Regions from separate parts of the Prevotella sp. Sow4_E9_plate genome, predicted to be linked through region 2. Evidence: riboswitches for the same ligand, from Rfam matches in the RefSeq annotation. Region 2 holds a riboswitch; the other holds the start of a gene.

Region 1 (3,416 bases), 100 kb from region 2:
CTTCCATCAATCAACAGTTTCTCGTCAAACAAGAATTTTGTTACGACAGGAGAACCTGAGCCAACAATACGAGTTCGCTTGATTGCCATCTCCATTGCCTGCGGAAAAATATCCGTCAGATAAAAACCTTGCCCAAAATCCTTATAAGGCTTACACTTAGTAAAATCAATCTTGTCTATAAACAGATTGGATCCATGATACAACTCTATCATACCAAAGCCCCTCCATTCCTATGACAAATAACAGCCAAATCATCCACTGCATCATCTAAAGAAAGAAGATGCTCCGCTCCATAACATTCATACAAAAAATCCAATCCCTTATGCCTTTTCAGATAAGCATAGGATTGCTTCAAAGATATGCCAAACCGCTGTGCAAATTGGCTCACACAATATATAATGTAATAAGTCTTACTTTCTAATTCCATAATTCTCAACCTACCTTTCCATATTTAATTTCCTCCTTCAGCAACTCATAGTTGTAGCCAGAACTCTGATAATATAGCCCTGTCTCTAAATCCTGAAGTTTCTCGAATAACTCTGAATTATAAACACAATCTAAAGCTTCTTCAAGAGAATACTTGAAGTCTTCCATCAGCCACATTGCCATATCTTTGATACGGGCATTAATCAATATGCCTATCTGTCCGGCAGAAAGTTTTGTTTGTCCTTCCATAATTATATATTTTTCTTTTGTGGGCAAATTTACAAAGAAATATCGAGAATACCACATATTTTATATATAAAAGTTTGGAGAATACAAAGAAAACTTATAATTTTGCCAAAAAAAACGGATTTTTAGTGACACAAACAAAATAAACAGAAGAAATCATGATAAACGACAGAAGACAACTGGCTGACGTGTATCAGCAAACTATAGATATTGTACTGAAGGGACATTACACATCTGAGAATGGGGAGGAAGTGAAACTGCTCGACAACACGAAGATGCTGAGGGGAAGCAGATTCTATACCAAACCACTGGATGCTTCTAATGTACCTAGTCTTGCAGAAGGTTCCACCAAGATTATAGTGAAGAATGACGACAGCATCCATTGCGGTCATCAGTTGCAACAGGAAGGATACAATCCCGTGGTTCTCAACCTGGCAAGCCGGCGCAACCCGGGTGGTGGCGTGAAGAACGGAAGCCGGGCACAGGAGGAAAGCCTCTTCCGCAGCACCAACCTCTTTCTCTCTATGTATCGCTATGCGGAATATGCCGAGGATTACGGTCTGGAGAAAAGCAAGTTCCAATATCCGATGCCTGTGAGATTCGGAGGTATCTATGTGCCAGACGCTACCGTATTCAGGGCTGGAGCCAAGGATAACTTTGCCTTGCTCGATACTCCTTACTATATGTCGTTCGTGGCAGTAGCCGCCATCAATCATCCTGATTTAGATAGAGATGGGAACATCTGTGAAGAAGATGCCGCATTGACAAAGAACAAAATGAGGACGATGCTGCGTATCGGTCTGCTGAACGGACACGACAGCATCGTGCTCGGTGCATTCGGTTGCGGTGCCTTCCACAATCCTCCGAAACATATCGCAAGACTGTTTCACGAAGTCATCGACGAGAAGGAGTTCAAGGACAAGTACAAGCTCATCGCCTTCGCCATCCTTGAAGACCATAACTCGCCAAGAGGTGGAAACCTGCAACCCTTCATCGAGGAATTCAAGTCATAAGCTCCCACAGATTTACACAGATGGGGCTTGATTAGCAGTAATCAATGCCTCGCTTCTCGCACTCACCTCGCAAGGCGGCGAGGAAGTAACTGCGCTCGCTGCCCCAACCACGAACCTTGCGCTCGTGATCCACGGTCTGCTTCAAATGCTCATCGCTGTAAGCGGCAAAACGGGCTGCATACTCTGAAATTCTTGACTCGGCATCAGCTGTCTTAATTGTTGATGACTCGGCATTAGCTGCCATTACACTCTCATTGTTCTTTAAATCTGAATTTGGATTCATAAAGATAATTATTTTAAGTTGTTAAACACTTACACATTCTTTTACCACCGTGGTTATCTCTATGCGAAACTCGGTTGGTGTGCCGCAACTGGGCAACTCTTAATGCTTGATTTCGGGTGCAAAAGTACATCATTATTCTGAAACCACCAAATTTTTTCGGGATTATTTTTTCCTGTTTTTTTCCTTCTTCTAAAGAAGAAGTTTTTTCGGGGTAGCAGATAGCAAGAAAATACCCGACTTGATAAGAAGAGATATACTCGACTTGATTGAAGGAGATTCCCTTAAATGGTTAAACTTTCCTATATTTGCATTATAATAGTATTATAATAATAAAATTATAATTACCTTTGTAAATTGACAATCAGAAAGATACAAACAGTAGAAATATAAAAACAAAGAATGATATGATACAGCAAGTTGAATTTTCATTGCGCCCGCTTCCTCGCGGCTTTCATCTCGTAACCAACGAGGTGATGAGGAACTTGCCGGCACTGCCTAAGACAGGGATACTGAATCTCTTCGTAAGACATACCAGTTGCGGATTGTCGCTGAACGAGAACTTCGACCCTGATGTGAGACATGATTTAAAGGGTATCTTCGAAAGACTGGTTCCGGATGGTGACCCAAGATATCTGCACCAGGATGAAGGACCTACGGATATGTCGGCGCATGCCAAATCGAGCATGGTGGGGGTATCGCTCACCATTCCTATTACCAACGGAAGACTGAACCTTGGTACCTGGCAGGGAATTTACCTCTGTGAATTCAGAGAAGGAGGCGGAAGCCGACACCTCATCGCAACGATTATCGGGGAATAAAGAATCGTTGCAATAAATCGAAGTCGCCTCTATTTTTTGAAAGAATCGGAGGCGTCTTTTTCTATTTCACGGAAAAGGCCGAAGTATCTCTTGCATACCCAGACGATTCCTACTACCATTGCTATGACGAGGATTCCTCTTAAAAATCCACTTAATATCTTTGGCATACAATCCCAAATCGGCAGTAGATGCATCACAAATCCTAAAATTATCGTCAATACCAACACACCGATGGTCAAGAGTTTCTCGTTTTTGATAGCTGGCTCAGGATCCTCTAGTTCTACCAGGTTTCTCAACTGGTATATCTTATAGATAAAGAATACACAGTTCAGACATAAAAGAACAAAGCAAGCTACCATTCCTCCAAAAAACAGATCCTCGTTATCTATCAAATCAACACAACTAATCCATAGAAAGAAGAGAGATAATCCTACAGAAGCAAAGCGACTGCTGAGAGAAAGATAATATACCTGTCGGGCATTAACTATCTTGACGAAAGGCAAATCAATGGCTGTGGGATGATAGCTATGACGCAAGTTTTGAACTGAAACAAGTGTACCTACCGCAGCTATGACAATATACAGAAACCAATCATCAGATGTGGCATGAATGATGTTTCTGATGGTGAGC
Region 2 (3,416 bases):
GAAAAAAAGTTTCTTTTGAAAACATTAAGATTATAAATATTTCAACTTACAGTATCCCTTTTATTGCATATAACGTTTATTATGAATATTATTGGACAGGTGAAAATGAAGATGGAATACCTGACAATGGTACTTTAAAAGGCGAAAAAAAATTATCATCCCATCATACGATGATAGTATTCAAAAGCTACCTTCGTTTGATAGCTATAGCATGTTCTATGACAGCGATTTATATATCAAGGAATCGATAGAAGGTAAATATGAAACCGACTTTGATGTAAACATTAGTAAATGTGAAGAGACTCCTAATGAAATTTGGAATAGATTAGGGAAAGAACAATTTTCAAGCAGTATCCGCAGCATGAATCCTTGGTATGATGAGTCTGTAATCTCTAAATTGCAAGACGATGGCGTTCCTATAACTATTCCATTTTACGTTATACATTTCAACCTAGATAGGAAGGAAAATTATTTCTATGTAGACGGACTTGGAAAAGACCGTACCCTCAGTAGTATTCGTACGCATAAATTAAAAACATTAGAAGAACGAGTTGCTCATTACAAAAACTTTGAAAAATATTTAAAGCAAGAAGATTTTGGCTTAACAGAAAATCAGAAGGAGAAATTACTAAAGATGTATTATCCTTCATCTGCCATTGGGGTTTTAGAAAAGAAGAAAGAAAATTTTGAAAAGAAGAAAGAAGAAAAGAAGGAAGAAGAAATTAAAACTAAGAGTATGGAAAATCGTGTTTAACCATATTTTTAGTGGTCGCTTGCTTTATAATTGCAGTTATAGGATTAATACAATATAGCAATCACGCAAAACAAGTTGAATTAGAAGAATACAATGCAGAGATGGCAGAAAAGCATGTAAGAGATTCTATCGAACATGAAAAGGCAATGCAGCAGCAAAAAGAAGAAAGAAAAAAAAGAAATTATAGACCTTCTGCTCCTACACCATCTTTTTCTGATGTTGAAGTTATAGGATTACCCAATGGAATTAAACAAATTCGTATGACAAGCGAAAAAGAGAATTCTATATACGAATTTAACAAACAGGGATTTCTTATCAGCGTTAAGTGCAATAGAGACTATACTACCTTTACTTCTTCTCACAGTTACACCATAAAACAAGGGAAACTAATATCACAGGATGGTAAAGAGGTGGAGTATAACAAGGTTAGCGCAAATGAAGATATTATTTCCTGTGACAACTACACATTGTGCAATGTTACATATGACAGCAAGAACCGTATTGTAAAAATCAAAGATGAATACGACACAAGTACATTTGCCTATGACGAAGAAAATAATGCTCACGAAGAAAGAGAAGATATTTGGGGAAACGCTAAAACGGAAGAAAAAATGTCAATACCTATTTTAGACATCATCGGGAGTTCGATTTACATACCTAAAAATTGGGAAGACAAAATAACTTCTTCAGACGAGCAAGGCAGACCAACAGAGATTGTTTACGATGGACTTCTACACAAAGAGACTGTCAAAATAACATATTGGTAATATTGAAATACAGATTTATGGAGGCTGCTTCTGGCAGCCTCTTTCCATATAACAAGACCCCATATCCAAATCATTTGATAAGCACAAATACTATTTAGCAGAACTCTAAACTAATCATCGTTAACTTTTCTTAGCACAATCTTTTCGTTTTTCTCAGAATAAGAACGTAATTTTGCAACCGCTTTCCAAAATGGGGAGTTGTTCTTTTATTTATTGACAAGCATCAAGAGACTGTTTAAATACAGAACCAACCGAGCAGATTAGCCATTGCCACGGTGGTAAAATAGATGTGAGTTTAAGGCTTGATTATTCATCTTTAAATTAAAATTTTATGGCAACATCAAAAACATCAGAAATCATCTTAGGTCGTGTGGAGTACATCAACGCTTCACACTTTAACTGTTTGTCGTTCTCCAAGACTTCTGACTTGGTGAATGGCATTAACATGCGTCTCAGTAATATGGCAGGTGGCTATCCGTTTTCATTCGGAGACATAACTTGGCGTGATAGTGAGACGCTTTATTTGTGCGGTGAGTTTTCGGACTCATCTGACGAACATCGGGCTATACAGGAGGAAATGCACCGACAGACAAGCGGCTTTGCAGCCAAACGCTTTGTCAAGAACAAATACAAGAGATTCATCCGTAGTGACTTCTCGACATTTCGCATACAGTGGATGCTTTACGTAGTATGGCAGAAGTGCAAGGATAATGCGGATTTTGCCAAGATGCTCTTGCAACTACCAAATGACGCTATCATTATCGAGGACACAACCATACAACATTGCGACACAAAGGAAGTTTGGGGATGCACCAACTTTGAGTTGGCTGCAAGAAGAGCAGAGGTTAAAAAGGAAACCATCAAACAGGCTAAGGCAGACTATCCAAACATATCCAAGGCTGCTTTGAAGCGTTTGGTAAACAGTGAGACTTGCAAAGTCAATGGCATTGGAACGTTTGTCGGTCAGAATAACTTAGGAAAGATTCTCATGATTTGCCGTGATTGTCTTATACAAGGCGTAGAACCACCAATAGACTACGCTCTTTTGGAGTCAAAAGACATTCACATCATGGGCAAACGCCTCACGTTCCCAACCAACAACACACCAATGTCTAACTTACATATAGTGGCATGAAAATTAGCAATACAATCAAAATAAAGAGTGGCAAGGAGTTAAAGCTCTATGGCGGCCAAAAGCACAGTAACAAGAATACCATAAGGTATTTTTGCGAACATGCTGATTTCTTTTACGAACATAGAGAGTTCATTTTCGATAACAGCCGTATGTTTTTGATACCTGTATATCAAGACAGAGATTTCATATACACTTTAGGTGGTTTATTGGAATGGTTGGAAAGTATTACACAAGTGGCTACCATATCGGAGGTAATCAAAGATGTTCTTTTTCAAAAAGACAATTCCGACAGGCTAAGTCGCTTAAAGCAACACTGTAGCCGATACAGCAAGGCAGCAGGAGAATACGAACATCTTACGCTCAAAAACGTTCATGATACAATTACATCATTAGTCAAACAAAGAGAGCATAATTTGGCTGAAAAAAGGATATGGAGTCCATATATAGACAACATCGAATTGCTTTATGAGCATCGAAATGAAATTCTTGCTCATAAGGAATGGGCAATGGCTACAATACCATTGAAAGTATATATGGTATGTCAACCTATCTGTATTGGCACGATGTTAAGACTTTGGGCGAATGAAAACGAGTGGCTTACATATCAATGCGAATGTGGGCACAAGGCTTTCATATATAGCTTTGCAGGTAGTCCGTTGAGTGGCACAACATCAATATCCTACAAGTGCATACATTGCCATAAAAACGGCAATGCCCAAGTTGGAAGTTTCCTTAGCCGTGCGCATACTCTTGCCCTTAC

What was found. A riboswitch is a leader RNA that binds a small molecule or an ion and turns the genes downstream of it on or off. The one in region 2 is predicted to bind S-adenosylmethionine.
Region 1: it holds a riboswitch for S-adenosylmethionine, as region 2 does, so the genes downstream of both, ACTQ53_RS02210 (hypothetical protein) here and ACTQ53_RS01835 (NADAR family protein) in region 2, are expected to answer to the same signal.

The regions. Positions count from the first base shown of each region.
Region 1 covers NZ_JBQKLN010000003.1:116,547-119,962, reverse strand. Annotated here, with positions in the region: gene ACTQ53_RS02230 (DUF3990 domain-containing protein) at 1-212, opposite strand, end outside; gene ACTQ53_RS02225 (DUF3791 domain-containing protein) at 209-427, opposite strand; gene ACTQ53_RS02220 (hypothetical protein) at 433-675, opposite strand; gene ACTQ53_RS02215 (TIGR02452 family protein) at 831-1,685, shown strand; gene ACTQ53_RS02210 (hypothetical protein) at 1,717-1,968, opposite strand; SAM-I-IV-variant riboswitch at 1,968-2,079, opposite strand; gene ACTQ53_RS02205 (secondary thiamine-phosphate synthase enzyme YjbQ) at 2,373-2,786, shown strand; gene ACTQ53_RS02200 (hypothetical protein) at 2,816-3,416, opposite strand, start outside.
Region 2 covers NZ_JBQKLN010000003.1:16,420-19,835, reverse strand. Annotated here, with positions in the region: gene ACTQ53_RS01850 (hypothetical protein) at 1-251, shown strand, start outside; gene ACTQ53_RS01845 (hypothetical protein) at 212-754, shown strand; gene ACTQ53_RS01840 (hypothetical protein) at 856-1,521, shown strand; SAM-I-IV-variant riboswitch at 1,737-1,860, shown strand; gene ACTQ53_RS01835 (NADAR family protein) at 1,853-2,656, shown strand; gene ACTQ53_RS01830 (hypothetical protein) at 2,653-3,416, shown strand, end outside.